DNA from 3 places in the Dactylosporangium salmoneum genome. Region 3 is predicted to be linked to each of the others. Evidence: riboswitches for the same ligand, from Rfam matches in the RefSeq annotation. Region 3 holds a riboswitch; each other region holds the start of a gene.

Region 1 (7,503 bases), on a different contig from region 3:
TCTCAAATCGGAGACCCCCGATGCTCTGCCAGCACCAGCCCCCCTGTCCCAGCGCCGACGACGTCGACCACGAGGCCGCGCGGATCTCGGCGAGCCACCCCGAGCAAGGGTGGAGCCTGCTGTGCAACGGTGTGATCGTCTTTGAGGACACCGGTGAGCTTCTGCCCGATTGCAGCGTGATTGCGCCGCATCGCGGTCCGGCCCCGCACAGCCTGGTTGGCGCGGCCTAGCCGTAACGTTCTGTAGCTACCCCGCCGTCACTCTTCGTACGCAGAGGCCGGCGGGCACGCGCAGACGAGGTTCCGGTCGCCGTAGCTGTCGTCGATCCTGCGCACCGGCGGCCAGTACTTCGCCTCGCGGGCGGCCGCGCTCGGGTACGCCGCCACCGACCGTGGGTAGGCGTGCTCCCACTCGTCGGCCGACACGACGGCCGCGGTGTGCGGCGCGTTCGCGAGCGGGTTGTCGCCGGCGGGCCACTCGCCCGCCGCCACCCGGTCGATCTCCCCCTTGATCGCGATCATCGCGTCGCAGAAGCGGTCCAGCTCGCCCAGGTCCTCGCTCTCGGTCGGCTCCACCATGAGCGTGCCGGCCACCGGGAACGACATCGTCGGGGCGTGGAAGCCGTAGTCGATCAGCCGCTTGGCCACATCCGCCACCGTCACGCCGCTGGCCTTGGTGATCCCGCGCAGGTCGAGGATGCACTCGTGCGCGACCAGGTGCTCGGCGCCGCTGTAGAGCACCGGGTAGTGCTCGCGCAGCCGGGCCGCGACGTAGTTGGCCGCCAGCACCGCCGTCGCCGTCGCCTTGCTCAGCCCGTCGGGGCCCATGAGCCGCAGGTACGCCCACGGGATCGGCAGGATGCCGGCCGAGCCGAACGGGGCCGCCGACACCGGGCCGACGGGCGCCTCGGCGTCCAGGAACGGGTGCGAGGGCAGGTACTTCGCCAGGTGCGCGCGCACCGCCACCGGCCCCACGCCGGGCCCGCCGCCGCCGTGCGGGATGCAGAAGGTCTTGTGCAGGTTCAGGTGTGACACGTCGGCGCCGAACTTGCCGGGCTTGGCGTAGCCGAGCAGCGCGTTGAGGTTGGCGCCGTCGACGTACACCTGCCCGCCGGCCTCGTGCACCTTCGCGCACAGGTCGGCGATGGCGGTCTCGTAGACGCCGTGCGTCGACGGGTACGTCACCATGATCGCCGCCAGCCGCTCGCGGTGCTGCTCGATCTTCTTGTCCAGGTCGGCCAGGTCGACGTTGCCGAGCTCGTCGCAGGCCACCACCGCGACCCGCATGCCGGCCATGACGGCGCTGGCCGCGTTGGTGCCGTGCGCGCTCGACGGGATGAGGCACATGTCCCGGACCGCGTCGCCGCGGGCCAGGTGGTACGCCCGGATGGCCAGCAGCCCGGCCAGCTCGCCCTGCGATCCCGCGTTGGGCTGCAGGCTGACGGCGTCGTAGCCGGTCACCTCGGCCAGCCAGCGCTCGAGGTCGCCGATCAGGCGGAGGTACCCCGAGGTCTGCGACGCCGGCGCGAACGGGTGCATGTTCGCGAACTCGGGCCAGGTGATCGGCTCCATCTCGGTGGTGGCGTTGAGCTTCATCGTGCAGGAGCCGAGCGGGATCATGCCCCGGTCGAGCGCGTAGTCCTTGTCGGAGAGCTTGCGGAGGTACCGCAGCATCGCCGTCTCCGACCGGTGGCTCGAGAACACCGGGTGGGTCAGGTACTCCGACGCCCGCCGCAGCTCGGCCGGCACCCCGCCGGTCGTGTCCAGCGCGGTCACGTCGACGTGGGCCAGCCCGAACGCGGCCAGCACGTCGCGCAGGTGGCTGTAGGTGGTGGTCTCGTCGCAGGCGATGCCGACCCGGTCGGCGTCGATGCGGCGCAGGTTCACCCCGCGCTCGGCCGCCGCCTCGACGACCTGCCCGGCCTGCCCCGGCACGACCGCGGTCACGGTGTCGAAGAACGCCTGGTGCTCGGTGCCGACCCCGCCCGCGCGCAGGCCGGCGGCGAGCCGGACGGCCATGTCGTGGGTGCGGGCGGCGATCGCGCGCAGCCCGTCCGGCCCGTGGTAGACCGCGTACATGCTCGCGGTCACGGCGAGCAGCACCTGCGCGGTGCAGATGTTGCTGGTCGCCTTCTCCCGCCGGATGTGCTGCTCGCGGGTCTGCAGCGCGAGCCGGTAGGCGGGCGCGCCGCCGGCGTCCTTGGACACGCCGACGAGCCGCCCGGGCAGGGTGCGCTCGAGGCCCTGGCGGACCGAGATGTACCCGGCGTGCGGCCCGCCGAAGCCCATCGGCACGCCGAAGCGCTGGGCGCTGCCGACGGCGACGTCGGCCCCGATCGCGCCGGGCTCGCGCAGCACGCACAGCGCCAGCAGGTCGGCCGCCACGGTGACGATCGCGCCCCGCTCGTGGGCCTGCGCGACCAGCGCCTCGTGGTCGCGGACCGCGCCCGAGGCCCCCGGGTACTGCAGGTGCAGCCCGAAGAACGCCTCCGGCAGCTCCTCCACGGCCAGGTCGAGCACGCGCACCTCGATGCCGAGCGGCTCTGCCCGGGTCTGGATCACGGCGAGGGTCTGCGGCAGCACGTCGGCGTCCACGACGTACACCTCGGACTTGACCTTCGAGGAGCGCCGGGCGAGCGTCATCGCCTCGGCCGCCGCGGTGGCCTCGTCCAGCAGCGACGCCCCGGCGACCGGCAGCCCGGTCAGGTCGGCCACGACGGTCTGGAAGTTCAGCAGCGCCTCGAGCCGGCCCTGGGAGATCTCCGGCTGGTACGGCGTGTACGCGGTGTACCACGACGGGTCCTCGAGCACGTTGCGCAGGATCACCGGCGGCGTGTGCGTGCCGTAGTACCCGAGGCCGATCATCGACACCAGCGTCCGGTTCGCCGCGGCCAGCCCGCGCAGCTCGGCCAGCACCTCGGCCTCCGAAGCGGCGGGCGGCAGCTCGAGCGCCTCGTGCCAGCGGATCGAGCCGGGGATGGCGGCGGTCATCAGGTCCTCGACCGACTCGTACCCGACGGTCTTGAGCATGCGGGCCTGCTCGTCGGCGGAAGGGCCGATGTGCCGCGCGGCGAAACTGGTCATAGCCACACTCTCTGGATGTCCGGGGACAGGGGCGTATGTGCGCTCCTCCCCCTCTGTCGCAGACTCCAGAGGTGCCAACCCGTCGCGGTCCTTCTGCCTGAGAGGTTCCGGGGAGGATTTGCCCCTTCGGCGTCGCCGTATTGCCGATGGCGATCTCTCCCGCGCGGGTATTGCCGGCTTGCCTACCCTACCTCCTGTGCAGGACTTGACCATCGTGGCGTCACACACCATTTACACAGCGATCGTCGGCTCTCGCGCCTACGGCCTGGCCGGCCCGGCGTCCGACACGGACCGCCGCGGCGTCTTCCAGGCGCCCACGCCGGAGTTCTGGCGCCTGGACAAGCCCCCGACGCACGTCGAGGGCCCGCGGCCGGAGGAGTTCTCGTGGGAGGTCGAGCGGGCCTGCACGCTCGCCCTGGCCGCCAACCCCACCGTCTGGGAGTGCCTCTCCTCGCCGCTGGTCGAGCGCCTGACCGACGCCGGCCGGGCCCTGCTGGACCTGCGTCCCGCGTTCCTGTCCCGCCGCGCCGCCCGCACCTACGGCGACTACGCCCGCGACCAGCTGGCCAAGCTCACCTCGACCCGCGCCAAGACCGGCGAGATCCGCTGGAAGCAGGCGATGCACATGGCCCGCCTGCTGCGCGCCGGCGCCCACGTCCTGCGCACCGGCGAGGTCCTGGTCGACGTCTCCACCCACCGCGACGAGCTCCTCGCCATCCGCCGGGGCGACCTGTCGTGGGACGAGTTCCAGTCCCTGGCCGCGTCGCTGTCGGCCGACCTGGAGCGCGCCGAGTCCGAGACCCGGCTCCCGGACGAGCCCGACCGCGGCGCCGTCGAGCGCTTCCTGATGGACCTCCGCTCGTCGTCGCCCGCAACGCACGCGCCGGCCCCCACGCCCGCAACGCACGCGCCGGCCCCCACGCCCGCAACGCACGCGCCGGCCCCCACGCCGGCACCGCCCCCGCTCCGGGCGGACATCCCGGCCTGGGCGGGCGAGGTCGCCGACCCCCACCCCTACCCGCTGGTGTTCGCCACGGTGAGCGGCGCCCACCTGTACGGCTTCGCCTCCGTCGACTCCGACCTGGACCTGCGCGCGTGCCACATCCTCCCGCTGGACGAGGTCGTGGGCCTGACCGTGGGCCCGGAGACGGTCCAGTCCGGCGGCGTGCGCGAGGGCATGGAACTCGACGTCGTCAGCCAGGAGCTGGCCAAGTTCGTGCGCCTGCTGCTCAAGCCCAACGGCTACGTCCTGGAGCAGCTCCTGTCTCCCCTGGTGGTGCGCACCTCTGCCCTGCACGAGGAGCTGAAGTCCCTAGCCCCCGCCTGCCTGACCCCGGAGCACGCCCGCCACTACCTGGGCTTCGCCGCCGGCCAGTGGCAGCTGTACCAGCAGACGGGTGAGCTGAAGCCAGCCCTCTACACGCTCCGGGTCCTGCACACCGGCATCCACCTGATGCGCACCGGCGAGGTGGAGGCCGACCTGCGCGTGCTCAACACCCTCCCGTACGTCCCCGCCCTGATCGAGGCCAAGAAGTCCGGCGAGCACGACCGCCTGACCCCGGACCTGGTGCCCGCCGGCACCTTGTCCGCCGACGTGGAGCGGCTGACCGCCACCCTGGAGGCCGCCCGGGACGCCTCGAAGCTCCCCCCGGCCCCCTCGGCAACGGAAGCCCTGAACGCCCTGCTGATCCGCACCCGGCTGGGCCGATAACCGTGCCCAGCACCCGCCTAGCCACACCCGGCACCCGGCCAGCTGTGCCCAGCCGCCGGATAGCCGCGCCCGGCAGCCGGGTAACGCCCTGCGACCGGGTAGCCAGACCCGGCACCAGGGTGACCATGCCCGCCACCCGGGCCCGCACCCGTCACGGAGGCTGACCATGCTCGGCGAAGTCCCCGCGATCGTCCTCATCACTGGCATCCAGGCGGCCGGCAAGTCGACGGTCGCCCAGGCCCTGGCGGAGCGCCTGCCCAGGTCCGTCCACCTCCGCGGCGACGCGTTCCGACGCATGGTGGTGAACGGCCGCGCCGACATGACCCCGCCGCCGTCGGACGAGGCCGTCGCCCAGCTCCGGCTCCGGCACCGCCTGACCGCCCAGACGGCCGACGCCTACTTCGAGTCCGGCTTCACGGTGGTCGCCCAGGACGTCATCCTCGGCCCGTATCTGCCCGAAACCATCGCCTCGATCCGCAACCGCCCCCTTCTGACCGTGGTCCTCGCCCCCTCCCCGTCCGCGGTCGCAGCCCGGGAGGCGGCGCGCGGGAAGACCGCCTACTCGACCTGGACCGTGAACGCCTTGGACACTTCCCTGCGCACCGAAACCCCGCGGATCGGCCTCTGGTTGGACACGTCGACCCAGTCCCCCCGCGAGACCGTCGACGAGATCCTCGCCCGAGCCTGGACGGAGGCCGCCGTATGACCGCCGACCACCCCTCCCGCTACGAGGCCATCGCCGCCTTCCACACCGCCCTGTTCGCCGCCGCCCCACTGGACGAAGCCACCGCCCCACCGGACGAAGCCACTGCCCCGCCGGACGAAGCCACCGCCCCACCGGACGAGGCCGCCGCCCCGCCCGAAGCGACGGTCCCGCCGACCGCCGACTCAGGCGGAGCCGGCCGCGCCTGGCGGATCGCCGGCTGGGGCAGCGCCGACCTCCAGCGCGTCCGCTTCGAGGCCCTGCTGCGCACCTCCGGCTACCGGGGCGGCTCCGTCCTGGACTGGGGCTGCGGCCCCGCCGACCTCTACTTCTTCCTGCGCGATACGAACCTCCCCCTGCAGTACACCGGCGTCGACCTGGACCCCCGAATGGTCGAGCTGGCCAGCTCCCGCGGCGCCCCCGACGTCTCGCTGCTCCCGGAGGGCCGAGCCCCCGAGGGCACCTACGACTACGTCTTCGCCAGCGGCATCTTCCAGTTCGAGGACCCGTCCGACCCCCTCTACTACCTCCAGATTTTAGAACAGGCGTACGACATTTCTTCCCGGGCCGTCGCCGCCAACTTCCTCAGCGCCGAGCGCTCCGAACACGCCAAGGCCGCCGACGAGCTCTACGCCGACCCGTCGACGCTGGCCCGCTTCGCCGCCGCGGTCACGCCGAGGTGGGTCCTGGACCACGGGTACCACCCGCAGGGCGCCGACTTCACGATCGCCCTGCTTCATGAACGGGTCACGGGCGGCAGCGGGCCGAGTTCGGGTCGATCATGAGCAGGGAGGAGTCGACCGCCTCGAAGTCGGAACCCTTCAACGACTTCAGCGAGTTCAGCTGGTCGTTGCTCCACTTGTCGTCCTGGGTCCCGGAGAAGTACCAGGGCGAGCCGTTGTCCGCCAGGATGGCGCCGTAGGTCTTCAGGGCCTGTGCGACCGCCCGGGCCTGCGGCGGGAACTTCGAGATGTCCACCGAGGACTTCAGCCGGAACCGCGCGCCCATCGGCGGCAAGGAGGCATCCGTCGAGTCGGACGCGGCGTGGCGGGCCGGCCAGACGTACGACTTGCGGGTCTTCGGGGCGGTGAAGCGGATCGCGTGGTCAATCCTGCCCGCCGCGGCCTCGTCGGCGCGGGCCAGACCGGGCAGGATGGGCAGGCCGGCGGCGTCGGCGGAGGTCCAGCCGGCCTTGCGCAGCGCGTTGCCGCGCAGGTCGTACACCGCGCCCGAGCCGGCCTTCCAGGAGCCGTCCGCGTTGGGGTGGGCGTCGAACAGCTCGTACGCCTTGCAGGCCGCGGAGTCCTGGATGATCACGTGGCGGTCGCCGCCGGCGTTGGGGCCGCCCTCGATGCGGGCGTTCTTCGGGATCGGGTACGGCCCGGGGTCACTCTCCCCCGCGTAGCCGAACGTGACCTTCACCTTGGCCTGGCCGGCCGGGACGGCGGTGACCGGGATGCCGAAGGGCGCCCCGTCGATGAGGCCGGCGCCGAAGTCCGGGTGGGCGTGGGCGGCGGCGCCGATGCCGGCCACCCAGGCCGCCGAGTCGCGGTGCACGGGCAGCTTGGAGATGTCCGCGTGCCAGACGTTGTCGGCCGGGAAGATCGTGCACGGGTCGGCGGCGGTGGGCGAGGCCGAGCCCGCCGGGGCCGCGGCCAGCCCGCCGTCGGCCGCCGGGAGCGCCGACGACTCCGCCGAAGGCGGCGTGGCCGGGGGCTTCGCGGCGGAATGGGAGCACCCTTGCAGTACCAAAACGGCCAAAACCGCAAGCGTCCGCCTCATGGCGCCGGACGCTACCGTCTCGGGCCGCTGCGCCTCCACCTCGTCACCCGTGCGGGCTGTTAGCATTCCCCGCGTGGCAGACCGGCAGGGTCTCGGGCCGGTGCTCACCGTCCCGAATCTCATCAGCTTCATGCGCCTGCTCGGCGTGCCATTGTTCCTGTACCTCTTCCTCGCCACCGACGCCACCGGCTGGGCGGTCGCCGTGCTCGCGATCGGCGGGCTCA
Region 2 (7,503 bases), on a different contig from region 3:
AAGGCCCGCCCGCTGCCGTCGATCCCGTTGCGGCCGAGCCAGTTGCGCAGCATGTCCCACTCGCGCTCGACGGCGTAGTAGGCGTCGACGCAGGCGGTCTGCAGGTCGGTGCCCGTCCCCGTGCCGCCGTTGGTGTAGATCTGGTGCGTGCTGTTGTTGCCGCAGGACAGCCCCGGGCGGTTCGGGTCGCGCAGCTGCCCGCTCGTGGTGTCGATCTGGATCGAGCCGTTGTAGTAGCCGCGGGCCGCCTCGTAGACGACGTCGTCGCGGGTGGAGAGCACGGCGCCGGACTGCGCGTCGACGTACACGTGCAGGCGGCTCGGCCGCCCCTCGCTGACGCCGCTGAGCAGCACCTCCCACGCCAGCCGCGGCGTGGCGGTCAGCGCGTGCACGACGAGCTGCGGCTGACCGCCGGCCTGCACGCTGTCCAGCCGGGCGCGGGCGGTCGCGGCGGCCTGGTCGGCGGTGATCTTCGGGGTCAGGTCGCGCAGGGCGACCCGCCCGTGGTCGGCGGCGAGGGTGTCGCGCACCCGGCCGGCCGAGTCGGTGACGACGACCGCGTCGCCGCCGACGACCGGCAGGCCGCGGTAGGTGCGGTCGTAGGTCACGTACTGGAAGCCGCCGGACCCGCCGACGACCGAGCGGCGCACGAAGGCGTCGTCGGGGCCCTTGGCGAGCGCGTCGGCGCCACTGGTGGCGACCTTGTCGGCGGAGGCGGCCGCGAGGGCGGCCGGGGTGGCGGTGACGGCCTGGGCGGGCGGCCGTCCGGACTGGGCGCTCGCGTCGGGCATGACCGCCAGCGTCACGGTGGCGGCGCCGGCGGTCACCACCGTCAACGCCGCGAGCAGGGTTCTGCGTCGCACTGCTTTGCTCCTTGGGGGTGAGAGTGTTTCAGAAGCAGTAACGGCAGTTAACTCTGATGTGTCACAGCCTGGTCGTCAAGACCCGTGTCAATGCCTTCAATTCCAAGATCACACAAAATCGAACCATTTACAGGTTCGAAATCAACGCGTACGTTCGGGAACCACCGCGATCGATCACGAACCCGGAGGCATCAGCGATGCGAGCCCGTCGTCTCGTCGCCCTGCTCGCCGCGGCGGCCGCCACCGCCGCGGCGCTCGTCGCGACGCCCGCCCCGGCCCACGCCGAGTCCAACGGCGGGGTGCGCATCCTGCCGCTGGGCGACTCGATCACCGACGGGTTCAACGTGCCCGGCGGCTACCGGATCAACCTGTGGCGGGCCCTGGCCGCCGCCGGGCACCCCGTGGACTTCGTCGGCTCGCAGTTCAACGGCCCGGCCGACCTGCCCGACCACGACCACGAGGGCCACCCCGGCTGGCGCATCGACCAGGTCGACGCCAACGCCACCGCCTGGGTCTCCGCCACCGCCCCGCGCAGCGTGCTCATCCACCTCGGCACCAACGACGTGGTGCAGAACTACGACCTCGCCGGCGCCCCGTCGCGCCTCTCCGGCCTCATCGACCACGTGCGGGCGGCCGCCCCAGGCGCCGACGTCTTCGTCGCCTCGATCATCCCGCTGGCCGACCCGGCCCGGGAGAGCGCCGCCAACGCCTTCAACGCCACCATCCCCGGCATCGTCGCGGGCAAGGGCGCCCGGGTGCACTTCGTCGACATGCACGCCGCGCTGAGCACCGCCGACCTCGCCGACGGCGTGCACCCGACCCGGGCCGGCTACGACAAGATGGCCGCCCGCTGGGCCTCCGCCCTGGCGTCGGTGCCCGGCTCGGCCGGCGACGACGGCGCCGCGACCACGCTGCCGGTCGACACCAACGTCTCGCTGCGCGCCACCACCGCCTGCTGCACCACCCGCTACGCCCGCCACCAGAACGGCCTGGGCTATACCGAGGTGGTCACCGCGGCCAGCGACGCGCTGCTCAAGCAGGACGCCACCTGGCGGGTCGTGCCCGGCCTGGCCGGCGGCTGCTACAGCCTCCAGTCGCGCAACTACCCGACGTACTACCTGCGCCACCAGAACGGCCGCGTGAAGATCAGCGCCGACGACGGCACCGCGCTCATGCACGCCGACGCCACCTGGTGCGCCCGCACCGCCCCCGGCGGCGTGCGCCTGGCCTCCTGGAACTTCTCCGGCTCCTACCTGCGCCACATCAACTCCGAGCTGTGGCTGGCCACCCCCGGCGGCACGGCGGCCCAGGACAACGCCAACAGCCTGGTCCCCGACATCACCTGGGCGGTCACGTCCCCCTGGGCCTAGCGAGCGTAAGGACTTGACCCGCCCCGCGGCGCCGCCGTACGGTCGCGGCGACAACTCCACATCGCGCCGAACGAACCGCGGCGGGAGAGTCCCCACCCGCTGGGGCGCCGAAGGAGCAACTCTCCCCGGGAATCTCTCAGGCCCACGTACCGCCACGGCCAGGCAACTCTGAAAAGCCGGGACGCCGCGTCCCGCGCCCACGGTGCAAACCGCCGCCCGCCTCGCCCGAGGCCGGGCCCGGCCGGTGAAGCTCTCAGGCATTCGATGACAGAGCGGGGAGGCACCCAACCGTCATCGACCAGGGGAGCCTCTCGTGACCGTGCCATCGCACCTGCAGTACACCCGCGACCACGAATGGATCGGGGATCTCAGCACCGTCGGGATCACCCGCTTCGCCGCCGACGCCCTCGGCGACATCGTCTACATCGACCTGCCCGAGCCCGGCCGCGAAGTGCGGGCCGGCGAGCCGTGCGGCGAGGTCGAGTCCACCAAGTCCGTGAGCGACCTGCTGGCCCCCGCCGACGGCGTGGTCGAGGAGGTCAACCCGGCCGTCGCCGCCGACCCGGCGCTGATCAACGAGGACCCGTACGCCAACTGGCTCTTCCGCATCCGCGTCACCGGCGGGGCCGACCTCCTCGACGCCGAGGCCTACGCGGCGCTGATCGGGTCGCAGCGATGACGCTCAGCGCGTTCGACCTGTACTCCGTCGGCATCGGCCCGTCCTCCTCCCACACCGTCGGCCCGATGCGCGCGGCCCGGCGCTTCGTCACCCGCCTGCAGGACGACGGCCTGCTCCCTCGGGTGGCCCGGATCAAGGCCGAGCTCTTCGGCTCGCTGGGCGCCACGGGCCACGGCCACGGCTCCGCCCCCGCGGTGATCCTCGGCCTGGAGGGCGCCGATCCCTCCACAGTGGACACCGACGCGGCACCGGGCCGGGTCCGCGCGGTCCGCGAGACGGCCCGGCTCGACCTGCTCGGCGGCGCCCACGCGATAGCCTTCGACGTCGACGCCGATCTGGTCCTGCACCGCCGCCGCAGCCTCCCGGAGCACCCCAACGGCATGCGCTTCCACGCCTGGGCGGCGGACGGCTCCCCCGTGGCCGAGCGCACCTACTTCTCCGTCGGCGGCGGGTTCGTCATCGGCCCCGGCGGCGCCCCCACCCCGACCGAGGACCCGGTGAAGTTCCCCTTCACCACCGGCGCCGAGCTGCTCGCCCACGCCACCGCCGAGGGCCTGCGCATCAGCGACGTCATGCTGGCCAACGAGCAGGCCTGGCGCCCCGAGCCGGCGATCCGGGCCGACCTGCTGCACATCTGGTCGGTCATGCAGGAGTGCGTCACCCGCGGCTGCACCCGCCCGGACGGCGTCCTCCCGGGCGGCCTCAAGGTCCGCCGCCGCGCCCCGGCCCTCTACGCGGACCTGTCCGGGACCCGGGGCGCCGCCGACCCGCTGCACGTCCTGGACTGGGTCAACCTCTACGCCCTCGCCGTCAACGAGGAGAACGCCTCCGGCGGCCGGGTCGTCACCGCCCCCACGAACGGCGCCGCCGGCATCATCCCCGCCGTGCTGCACTACTACGCGCGCTTCGTCCCGGGCGCCGACGACGACGGCGTGGTCCGCTTCCTGCTGACCGCCGCCGCGGTCGGCCTGATCATCAAGGGCAACGCCTCGATCTCGGGCGCCGAGGTCGGGTGCCAGGGCGAGGTGGGCTCGGCGTGCGCCATGGCGGCGGCCGGCCTGTGCGAGGTCCTGGGCGGCACCCCGGCCCAGGTGGAGAACGCGGCCGAGATCGGCCTGGAACACAATCTGGGGCTCACCTGCGACCCGGTCGGCGGCCTGGTCCAGATCCCCTGCATCGAGCGCAACGCCATCGCCAGCGTCAAGGCCATCAACGCCGCCCGCCTGGCCCTCAACGGCGACGGCGCCCATCACGTCACCCTGGACAAGGCGGTCAAGACCATGCGCGAGACCGGCCGCGACATGTCCGTCAAATACAAGGAGACGGCCCGCGGGGGCCTGGCGGTCACCGTCATCGAGTGCTGAGAAAGATCACTGTCCAGTTGTCAACGAGGCGAGCGTAGCCGCGGGGTACGACAGAAAACCGAAAGCTACGATCGCCCCGTGGTCGCCAACCTTGGCCGGTTCTGCTTCCGGCACCGATGGACGGTCGTCGGCATCTGGGTCGTCGTCGTCGCGCTCGGCGCCCTGACGTTCGGCCCGGTGTTCGGCGCGATCGCGGACGCCAGCAACCCCAAGCACGTCGAGGCCATCGACGGGCTGGACGCCGTCGCGAGCGGCAACGACTCCAGCGGTACCGTCATCGGCCTCGTCGACAACGTCGACCCGGACGCCGCCGCGGTCCGCGCCACGATCACGGCGGCGGCCGGCGACCTCGCGCAGGTCGCCGGCGTGCGCCAGGTCGCCACCCCCTACTCGGTGCCCGCCGCGCAGGCCCCCGCCTACATCGCCACCGACCACCACGGGCTGCTCATCGTCGTCACGCTGGGCAACCTGGAGAAGCCGGAGCGGGACAAGGCCGTCGGCGAGCTGCGGACCCGCCTGCACGCCATCCCGGGCGCGCAGGTCGGCGGCAACCCGGCCCTCAACGCCGAGGTCCGCGCGGCCCAGAAGGGCGACCTCGGCCGGGCCGAGCTGATCTCCCTGCCGCTCACCCTGATCGTGCTCGTCTTCGTCTTCGGCGGCCTGGTCGCGGCCGGCCTGCCGGTGCTCGCCGCGGTCGTCTCGGTGGCCGCGGCCATGCCCCTGCTGTGGGTGTTCTCGAGGGTCACCGACCTGGACCAGAACGTGGTCACCGTCGTGACGCTGCTCGGCCTCGGCCTGTCCATCGACTACGGCCTGCTGCTCGTGGCCCGCTACCGCGAGGAGGTCGCCGCCGGCTTCGCACCCGAGGAGGCGGTCGGCCGCGCCTGGGCCACCGCCGGCCGCACGATCTTCTTCAGCGCGCTGACCGTGGCCGCCGCCCTGTCCGGCCTGATGATGTTCTCCGTCCACCAGCTCGGCGCGCTCGGCGCCGGCGGCGTGTCGATCGCCGTCGTGGCCATGCTGGCCGCGCTCACCTTCACCGGCGCGCTGATCGGCCTGCTGCACAAGCGGATCCGCCCATCGAGACGGAGCGTCAGCAGCGATCGCGGCTTCTTCGCCGCGCTCTCACAACACGTGCAGAAGCGCCCGCTGCTCATCGCCGTGGGCACCGCCGCGCTGCTGCTGGCGGCCGGCTCGCCGCTGCTGGGCGCCACGATCAAGCTGCCACGTCTGGAGGGTGTGCCGCGCAGCGTCGAGGCGGCCCGGGTCGCCGACGAGCTGGCGGCCCGCTTCGGGCGGGCGTACCGGCCGGTGGTCACCGTCGTGGCCCGCACCGACGCGGCCGGCCTGGACGGCTACGCGGCGCGCTGGGCCAAGGACCCGGCGGTGGCGGGCCTGCAGCCGGCCAAGCCGGCCGGGCCGGGCGTGGCCACCGTCGACCTGGTGCTGCGCGGCGGGCCGCAGGACGACGCGGCGCAGGGCCTCGTCCACCGGCTGCGAGCCGACCGGCCGGCCGGGGTGCAGTCGTGGGTGGTCGGCGACGCCGCCACGCTCATCGACCTGGTCGGGCTGATCACCGACGACCTGCCGGCGGCCGTGACGGTCACGCTGGTGGCGATGGTGCTGCTGCTGTTCGCGATGACGGGCTCGCTCGTCGTACCCGTGAAGGCCATTCTGGCCAACGTGGTCTCCCTCGGCGCCACGTTCGGCGTGATGGTGGCCGTGTTCGAGCACGGCTGGGGATCCGGGGTCCTGCACACGCTCACCGTCGGCGGGCTGGACCCGTTCGTGACGGTCATCGTGTTCGCCTTCGCGTTCGGGCTCTCCATGGACTACGAGGTCTTCCTGCTCGGGCGGATCAAGGAGTACGTCGAGCGCGGCGACGACACCGACGCCGCCGTGCGCCGCGGCCTGCAGCACACCGGCCGGATCATCACGTCGGCCGCCCTGCTGATGGTCGTGGTGTTCGGCTGCTTCGCCGCCGCCGACCTGGGCACGATCGAGCAGGTCGGGGTCGGGCTGCTCACCGCCGTGGTGATCGACGCGACGGTGGTGCGCTGCCTGCTCGTGCCGGCCACGATGACGCTGCTGGGCCGCTGGAACTGGTGGGCGCCCGGCCCGCTCCGCCGCCTGCACGCCCGCATCGGCCTGCGCGAACAGGTGCTGGACGAGCCCGCGGCGGCGCACCCCCTGGAGCCGATAGCGATCGATTGATGCATCGATCATGGCCACCGCCCGGCGGCGACGCGGTCGGCCAGCTGGTCAACGCGGCCGCCGGCGTCGAGGACTGGCGCTGCGGGATCTGGCTGGTGCTGATCCTGGGCTTCGGCCTGTGGTGGCTGACCCTGACGACGGCCTCAGCCGGCCAGCAGCGACGAGACCTGCGGCGAGAACGTCGAGTGCAGCACCAGCGTCGCGCCGCCCACCACCGCCGCGTCGTCGCCGAGCGGCGACAGCGCCACGTCGACCTGCCGGATCCGCCGGGCGATGGCCCGCTCCCCCAGCGCCCGCACCACCGCCTCCCGGAAGTACGGCTCCACGTGCCGGATCCCGTGCCCGCCCAGAATGATCAGCTCGACATCGACGATGTTCACCACGTTCACGGCCACCGTCGCGAGGTACTCGGCGGCCCTGCCGATCACCTCCACGGCGAGCGCGTCGCCCGCCGCCGCGGCCCGGCACAGGGCCGCATGGTCCACAGTGGACGGTGCCCGTCGGAAGGCCTTCGTGAGAGCGCTCTCACCACCGGCGGACAAAAGACGGTGGGCGTCGGCCACGAGCGCGGCGGGGTTGATCAAGCTCTCGAGGCAGCCGCGGTTGCCGCAGTAGCAACGAGGGCCACTCTCCGTAACCGAGGTATGGCCGAACTCGGCGGCGTTCATGGAGCCACCCCGATGGACCTGGTGACCGAGCACCAGGCCGCCGCCGACGCCGGTGCCCAGGAAGAAGTACGCGAAGTTGGCCACCCCGCGCCCGGCGCCCGCCCAGCGCTCGCCGATCGCCGCGGCCGTCGCGTCGTTGTCCAGCGTGACCGGCAGGCCGGTGGCGTCGGCGACCATCTGCTTGAGCGGCACCCGGGTCCAGTCCGACAGCTGCGGCGGCGAGATGACCTCGCCGAGCGCCTGGTCGATCGGGCCGGGGGCGGCCAAACCGACGCCCAGCACCTGGTCCCGCCCCACGCCGGCCTCGGCCAGGACCTCGTCGACCAGGCCGGCCATCGCCGCCGT
Region 3 (7,503 bases):
GGCTCCCTCGATGGTCCTTCGTTGCCGCTCGTTGAACTCCTCACCGGCGGCGATCTTGAACGCCACGGCCTTGGCCGCGATGACATGCTCGAGCGGCCCGCCCTGCGTTCCGGGGAAGACCGCCTGGTTGAGCTTCTTGGCGATGTCCGGGTCGTCGGTGAGGATGATCCCGCCCCGCGGACCGCCGAGGGTCTTGTGGGTTGTCGAGGTGGTGACGTGCGCGTAGGGCACCGGGTTCGGGTGCAGTCCCGCAGCGACGAGGCCGGCGAAGTGCGCCATGTCAACCATGAGGAACGCGCCGACCTGGTCGGCGATGGCACGGAACCGGACGAAGTCGAGGACCCGCGGATAGGCTGACCAGCCCGCAATGATCATCTTGGGCCGGTGCTCGCGGGCCAGCCGCTCCACCTCGTCCATGTCGACGAGACCGTCGTCCCCGACGTGGTACGGCACGACACGGAACGTCCTGCCCGAGTAGTTCAACCGCATGCCGTGGGTGAGGTGACCGCCGTGCGCCAGGTCGAGGCCGAGGATCGTGTCACCGTGCCGCAGCAGCGCGAAGAACACCGCGGTGTTGGCTTGCGCGCCGGAGTGCGGCTGCACGTTGGCGAAGCGCGCCCCGAACAGTGCCGTCAGCCGCTCGATCGCCAGCGATTCCACCACGTCCACGTGTTCGCAGCCGGCGTAGTAGCGGCGGCCGGGGTAGCCCTCGGCGTACTTGTTCGTGGCGACCGATCCCTGCGCCTGCAGCACCGACAGCGGGGCGAAGTTCTCCGACGCGATCATCTCCAGGGTGCTCTCCTGGCGACGCCGCTCCGCCTCCAGTGCGGCCGCGATGTCCGGGTCGACCTGCGCCAGGTCCTGGTTGAGCAGGTTCATCACGTCAGGCACCGGTCAGCTCGCTTCGATCCGCGCGGCGTACGCTTCCGCGTCGAGCAGTTCCACGGTCTGCCGGAACCGCGCCCGGAACAGCCACCCTTCGCCGTACGGGTCCGTGTTGACCAGGCCGGGTTCTGCGGACAAGGCATCGTTGACCTGGAGCACCTCGCCGGTCACCGGGGTGTACAGCTCGCTCACGGACTTTGTCGATTCGATCTCGCCGCACGCCTGCCCCGCGGTCAGCTCGGCGCCGACCTCGGGCAGTTCGAGGTAGACGATGTCGCCGAGAGCTTCGGCGGCGAAGGCCGTGATGCCGACGGTGGCGATCTCACCGTCGACGCTGCACCACTCGTGGTCAGCGGTATAGCTCAGGTGGGCCGGAATGTTCATGGAGGTTCTCCTCAGGCTGTATTGGGTCGGCGCGGTGGGCGCGGTCAGCGGCCGCGGCGGTAGAAGGGCAGTTCGGTGACGCGAGCCGGTTCCCGCGTGCCACGGACGTCCACCGACACGGTGGTGCCCGCAGCGGCGAGCGCGGCGTCGACGTAGGCCATGGCGACGGGATGCCCGAGGGTCGGCGACGGCGCGCCGCTGGTGACCTCGCCGACTCGGTCGCCCGTCTGCGGGTCGAGGACCGCGTAGCCGGCGCGTGGTGACCGCCGCCCGTCGGGCACCAGTCCGACCAGCCGGCGGCGGACCCCGGCCGCCGCGCGGTCGGCGAGTGCGGCGCGGCCGATGAAGTCGTCGGCCTTGTCCAGCTTCACGACGCGGCCGAGCCCGGCCTCGTACGGGGTGACGTCCACGCTCAGCTCGTGCCCGTACAGCGGCATCCCGGCTTCCAGCCGCAGCGTGTCCCGGCAGGAGAGCCCGGCCGGGACCAGCCCGCGCTCGGATCCGGCAGCCAGACACGCCTGCCAGATCCGGGCCGCGTCCGCGGGCGCGGCGAAGATCTCGAACCCGTCCTCGCCGGTGTAGCCGGTCCGGGCCAGCAGTACCTCGGCCCCGGCCACGGTCGCCGCACGGATGGCGTAGTACCGCACATCGTCAAGGCCCGCGTCGGTCAGGTCGGCGAGGATGGCGGCGGCGCGCGGGCCTTGCACAGCCAGCAGCGCCCAGTCCGCGCAGCGGTCCCGGATCTGCGCCCGCAAGCCGCCCACGCGGGCGCGCAGCGCGTCGAGGACGACGCCGGTGTTGGCGGCGTTGGCGACCACGAGAAAACGGTCGTCGGTGAGCCGGTACACGATGAGGTCGTCGAGAATTCCCCCGTCCTGGCGGCAGATCATCGTGTACTTCGCCCTGCTGACCGGGATGGCGCTGACGTCACCGACGAGCGCGTGGTCGAGCACCCGTCCGGCCTGCGGCCCGACCACCTCGATCTCGCCCATGTGGCTGAGGTCGAAGAGCCCGGCAGCGGTACGGACCGCCCGGTGCTCGGCGATTTCGCTGCCGTACCGCAGCGGCATGGCCCACCCGGCGAAATCGGTCATGACTGCGCCCAGGGCGAGGTGAATCTCGTGCAACGGTGTCAGCATCGGTATGCGGGTCCTTGAGTCAGGACGCGAAGGCGTCAGGCTGCGGGCAGGAGTACGGCTGGTCGATCCCGGCCACGGGGGCCAGTACTTGTCGCCGGTCACGCCGACGAAGTACACCGCTTGGTGTCTCGAAAGCGGCTGATCGTAAGGATTCCCGCGCTGCCGGACGGCGCGGCGCTCACCGGGCCCACGCCCGCGCGGCGCTCGGGATCCGGATGCGGCAAATGTGCGGGCGGCGGCATGATCGCGGCCGGGCGATTGGAGTGCACGTCGCACGTTGCGCGCAGGTCGCCTGCGCGGATGATGGACCGGGTCGCGCGGTCCGATGAGCTCAATGCATCGGGCATGTCGGGAGGCTCCCTTGTCGAGGTCCGCTTCGATCGCGAACCAGGTGGGTGACCTCCCCGCTCTGTCATTGGACCTGAGAGCTTCGCCGCCCGATGTGGCGGCTTGCACCGTGGGTGCAGGACAACGTCCTGCTTTCCAGAGTCCGCCTCACCGAAACGGTCATCGATACCTGAGAGATTCTGGGGAGAGTTGCTCCTTCGGCGCCGCGCCCATCGTGAGGCGCGGGCTCTCCCGCTTCGGTTCAAGTGGCGTGTATGAAATTGTCGAAAAGAACCTAAAGGATCACCATGAAGGGCGTCAAGGAGCGGCCGGTACCAGCTGCCAAGTGTCCAGCCCCGCTGCTGACGCATGTCCGGCCGTTGAATCTTGATGGATATCGCCGCCGGCTGCCAGGCATCCGCCGACCGTGCTGCCTTGCGGCCTTCTGGTGCCGAGCTGACGTCAATGCTGAGCGACAGGTTAGCGTGCCGAGAGGCGGACGGATACGCATCCCGCTGCCCTGTCGGGTGCGGGTCGACCGGGGTGACAGGGTGCCGACGGCTGGACAGAACACCGTTAACTGCTCCGCGCGGTGTCCGGGTGGAGCAGTGCCAACCACGTCGTGCAGCTGTGACAGCCTGGACCAGAACAGCAGCCTGCTGCCCGCCGCCGATGATGAGCCGACGGCGGAACGCGGCTGCGGTGACGAGCGCGTCGAGCAGTGCCCGGCGCCGGCTGGCCAGGGCGGACACGCCGAGGTGGGTCAGGATGGTGTCGACTCGGCAGGCCCGGGTAGGCGTGCGGGGCAAGCCGAGTGGTGTCGGGAATCGAGGTCGCGGCGAGGGTTAGGCAGGCGGTGGCGTAGTGGCGCAAGATGCCGCTCGGGGATCCGCTGCACACACCCGAGACCCTTCGCGGAACTCGACGAACGACGTCAAGAGAACGCGCTGGGGGTTCGGAGATCTTGGCTAGCGCCTCCTGGTCGCATCCGGCACCACATGTCCGCAGCTGCCCTGTGCAACGGTGGCGTGGACGAGAGCCGGTTGCGGAGCGCGGACCAGACCCCCGGCGTCCGGGGCGCGGCGGATCTGGTCGCCGACGCATTGCGCGCTGTTTCGGTACGTGGGGCAGGTAAGCAGAGTGCGGACCGCTGCGCCGGCCTCGGCGGGGTCGTCGATGACGATGCCGGCGCCGGCGGCGGCGACCCGCTGGGCGTTCATCGGTTTGTCGGCGCCTTTGGGTGCAGCAACATGGGGATGCCGTGGCTCATGGCGGCCAGAACGGTGCCCGCGCCGCCGGCCGCTACCACCCCGGCGAGGATTTGCGCTGACCCTCGCGTTCGGGCTGCTCTGGCCACCGCCAGCGCCGGACTCATCCTCATCGTCGGCGCCGTGCAACGCCGCCGTTCCATGGTCGCCCTGGCCGTCCTGGGAGCCAATGCCCGGCAACGCGCCGGGTTCCTCTGGACCGAAGCAGGTGCCCTGGTGATCGCGGGCGTGGCCGGCGGACTCGCCATGGGTACTCTGATCGCCTTCGAACTCATCAAGGTCCTCAACGGCATCTTCGACCCGCCGCCGCCGTACCCCTTCATCCCCTGGACGTTCGTCATCACGGTCCTCGCCGCCGTCCTCGGCACCGCTGCCCTGGCAACCGCGGCCTCCGCCCGCTGGACGGGCCACGTCGACGCTTCCCGCCTGCGCGACCTGTGAGCAACCAGACATGCCGCGTGGTGCGGATCCGGACGGATCAGTCCTGGCACGCCGGTCGATCGCCGTCAGAGACAGGCCCTGGGCAGTGCCGCGGTTGCCGGTACCGTGGCGCACCTCAAGGGGTCAGCCTGGCAACGCCACGGGGCCCCGATGTCCTGGTCCCACGCCGGGATCATCTGGCCCGGGTCGCGAGCTGATGCTCCCGCAGGGGCCCGATCGTCAAGCCTCGCCGGCGGGTGGCGTGGATCAGCACGGGCAGCGCGCCGAGAGTGGCTTTCCAGCAGCCGGGGAACGCGGCGCTGTCCGAATCGTGCAGCAGGATCGTGCCGCCGCCGCGAAGGCTTGCGGTCACGGTTCTCAGCACCGAGGTGGGGGTGGCGTACCGGGTCCAGTCCCGGCCCCACGCGGTCCACAACACGGGGGTCATGCCCAGCTTGTGTGCGGTCACCAGCGCTGGCGTGGTCAAGACGCCGTACGGGGGCCGGTACCACCGTGGTGGCTGGCCACACACCTCGGCGATGAGGTTGAACCCGCGGGTCAGGTCGTCGTGTGTGGCTGCCGGCGTCCGGCGCAGCAACACCTCATGCTCGAAGCCGTGCAGACCGATCTCGTGCCCGGCGGCGAGGAGATCCTTGCCCAGGCCGGGGTTGCGGGCGAGCATGCTGCCGAGCAGGAAGAAGGTGGCCCGTACCCGGAACCGGTCGAGAAGATCCAGGAATACGGGGGTCGAGCGGCGGTCCGGGCCGTCGTCGAAGGTGAGGGCGACATGCTGCGGGGCGCCGACCCCGGACACCCCCGGCCACAGCAGTCGGCCCAGCGGGGTGATCGCGGTCAGCGCCGGCCCGGCGTACGCCGCCACCACCAGCGCGCCACCCGCAGCGGCGCACAGCGCAGCGTCCACCGTCCGGCGAGGCTCGTTCACACCGGCACCGCCGCGTCCGGCCGCGCCGCGGGCGCTGCCGTCACGCCCGCGAGCTGAGCGACACGTTCGGAGTAGCCGAGCAGGTTGGTGGCGGAGCAGTGGAAGTACCGGTTGCCGTGGTTGCGATCGGTCAGTCGTGGACAGGTCTTCTCCAGCCGCATGCCGCTGGCGTTGCGGCACCTGCACCGCTTGAAGATCACACCTGCACCCGTCATGACTCTGCCCTCCCTGCCCGCCGTTCCGGCATCCAGGATGAGCGCCATCAGCGCAGGCCACAGTCACCCGATCGAGCGACCGACGCCGATGATCCCGCCCCGATCAGCAGCTGCTCGCAGCGGACGTGACGCTGCGGACCGACGATGGCGCCAAGGTTCGCCAGGCGATGCGCGGTCACCGGCGCCGAGCGGTTCGCCGCCCGGCCCGCCGCGCGTTCATATCGACCACCGCGATCGGCGGGCACGTCGTCGGCCACGTCCCCCGCCCAGCCCAGGCGTCAAGCGGCGCGACGATCTGAACGTCGGGTAGTCGGGCCACCGCAGTGTTCAGCGCCCGTCTCGAGGATGTCGCGACACCAGCCCTTGCTATGGCCGTTCTCACCCCGGGTGGTTCGAGGCGTTAACAAGGGTGACATTCGTATACCCGCGTCGAATGGGGCGCAAGAAATCGCAAGCATTGATGAGCAGCGCGCGTCATGCCTGCCTGGTGGAGGCGCCGCACCCGGTGAACATCGCATGGAGAGTGCTGTCGGTGGACCACGAGCGGTTGAGCCCCCTCGATACTGCCTTTCTACGTCTGGAGTCCCCGCAGGCGCCAATGCACCTGGGCGCACTGGTCACCTTCCAGCCACGGCAACGGATTCCACCCGCCCGGCTCCTCGCGGTACTCGGCGAGCGCATCGCACGAATACCGGCGCTGCGCCAGCGCGTACGCACCACCTGGTTGCCGCCCGGCGGCGCGGCATGGACACCCGACACAACGTTCGACCTGTCCCGACACGTTCACCTCCACAGGCTGCAGCGTGGCAAGGACGCACTGACCATGCTCGTCGGCAAACTGATAGCCGGACCCCTCGACCTGAGCCGCCCCTTGTGGCAGATCCACCTGATGACCGGTCTGCCCGACCGCCGATTCGCGCTGCTGATCAAGCTGCACCACGCCATGGCCGATGGACTGCGCACAGTCGAGCTCGGCCTTCGCCTGTTCGACGGATTCACCGACCGCGGCCCCGACTCGACCGACGCCCGGCCGCCTCGGCCGGCACACGGCATCGCGGCCCTCGCCCGCAGCGCGATGGAGCTTCCTCACGCACTCAGCGTGGCCGCCAGCACGGCGAGCATCGCCGCGTCCGTCCTAACGCACGTGCGCCTCGCCGCGCTGCTACCGTCCGCCCCCGGCAACTCCGCACGCACCGCCACCGCCAAACAACCACCAGCTACGGCGCGGCGTCTCGCCCTCGTCCGGCTCGACGCCCAAGACGTCAAACAGGTGCGCCAACGATGCGGCGGCACCGACCACGACGTCCTACTCGCAGTCATCACCGGCGCTCTACGGCGCTGGCGTCTCGCCAACGACCAGCGCCCAAAGGACCTCACCCTCCGTGCGTTCATCCCCGTCAGCCGACGCAGCCGCACCACCCAGTCCCAACGTCACAACGTCCTGTCCGGATACCTGTGCGATCTCCCCATCCAACACGAGGACCCGATCGCCATGCTGCACCACGTCCGCGCCGCGATGGATCGCAACAAGGCCGCAGGATTCGCCCGCGGCCCAGGCGCATTCCCTGTACTCGCCGAGCGGATCCCGGCCCCGGCGCAGCATCTCACCATCCCGCTGCTGCGCCGAGCAGGCCCGCTGCTGTTCGACACGATGATCACGAACGTCCCGATCCCCTCACGACCGTTGACACTCGCAGGAGCCCCGCTCCAACACGTCTACCCCATCGCGCCCCTGGCCCACGGCCAGACACTCGGCATCGCACTGTCGACCTACCGAGCATCGGTCCACATCGGACTACACGCCGACCACCACGCCGTGCCGGACCTCGACCGCCTCGCCGACGCCATCCCAACCGCACTGGCGGCCCTGACCGATTCGATCAGCCCGGCATCCGCCGCGGCGGTGGGCTGATGCACGCGTG

What was found. Region 3 has a riboswitch for glycine ahead of ABD352_RS12700 (hypothetical protein). Riboswitches for the same ligand answer to the same signal wherever they lie in the genome.
Region 1: linked by a shared signal. The riboswitch ahead of gcvP (aminomethyl-transferring glycine dehydrogenase) and the one ahead of ABD352_RS12700 (hypothetical protein) in region 3 are both predicted to bind glycine.
Region 2: linked by a shared signal. The riboswitch ahead of gcvH (glycine cleavage system protein GcvH) and the one ahead of ABD352_RS12700 (hypothetical protein) in region 3 are both predicted to bind glycine.

The regions. Positions count from the first base shown of each region.
Region 1 is NZ_BAAARV010000023.1:170,900-178,402, forward strand. Features, by position in the region: gene ABD352_RS14600 (DUF5999 family protein) at 21-230, shown strand; gene gcvP (aminomethyl-transferring glycine dehydrogenase) at 258-3,083, opposite strand; glycine riboswitch at 3,159-3,255, opposite strand; partial or broken gene ABD352_RS14610 (nucleotidyltransferase domain-containing protein) at 3,289-3,951, shown strand; gene ABD352_RS14615 (nucleotidyltransferase domain-containing protein) at 4,060-4,794, shown strand; gene ABD352_RS14620 (AAA family ATPase) at 4,961-5,500, shown strand; gene ABD352_RS14625 (class I SAM-dependent methyltransferase) at 5,497-6,282, shown strand; gene ABD352_RS14630 (YdgH/BhsA/McbA family protein) at 6,245-7,279, opposite strand; gene clsA (cardiolipin synthase ClsA) at 7,344-7,503, shown strand, end outside.
Region 2 is NZ_BAAARV010000016.1:393,299-400,801, forward strand. Features, by position in the region: gene ABD352_RS09395 (M4 family metallopeptidase) at 1-863, opposite strand, end outside; gene ABD352_RS09400 (AbfB domain-containing protein) at 1,061-2,233, shown strand; glycine riboswitch at 2,305-2,395, shown strand; glycine riboswitch at 2,396-2,514, shown strand; gene gcvH (glycine cleavage system protein GcvH) at 2,547-2,912, shown strand; gene ABD352_RS09410 (L-serine ammonia-lyase) at 2,909-4,276, shown strand; gene ABD352_RS09415 (MMPL family transporter) at 4,355-6,490, shown strand; gene ABD352_RS09420 (ROK family transcriptional regulator) at 6,634-7,503, opposite strand, start outside.
Region 3 is NZ_BAAARV010000021.1:102,935-110,437, reverse strand. Features, by position in the region: gene glyA (serine hydroxymethyltransferase) at 1-891, opposite strand, end outside; gene gcvH (glycine cleavage system protein GcvH) at 895-1,269, opposite strand; gene gcvT (glycine cleavage system aminomethyltransferase GcvT) at 1,314-2,408, opposite strand; gene ABD352_RS12700 (hypothetical protein) at 2,507-2,755, opposite strand; glycine riboswitch at 2,808-2,901, opposite strand; glycine riboswitch at 2,903-3,000, opposite strand; gene ABD352_RS12695 (FtsX-like permease family protein) at 3,764-4,444, shown strand; gene ABD352_RS12690 (polysaccharide deacetylase family protein) at 4,617-5,366, opposite strand; gene ABD352_RS12685 (hypothetical protein) at 5,363-5,629, opposite strand; gene ABD352_RS12680 (hypothetical protein) at 5,629-5,838, opposite strand; gene ABD352_RS12675 (wax ester/triacylglycerol synthase family O-acyltransferase) at 5,991-7,493, shown strand.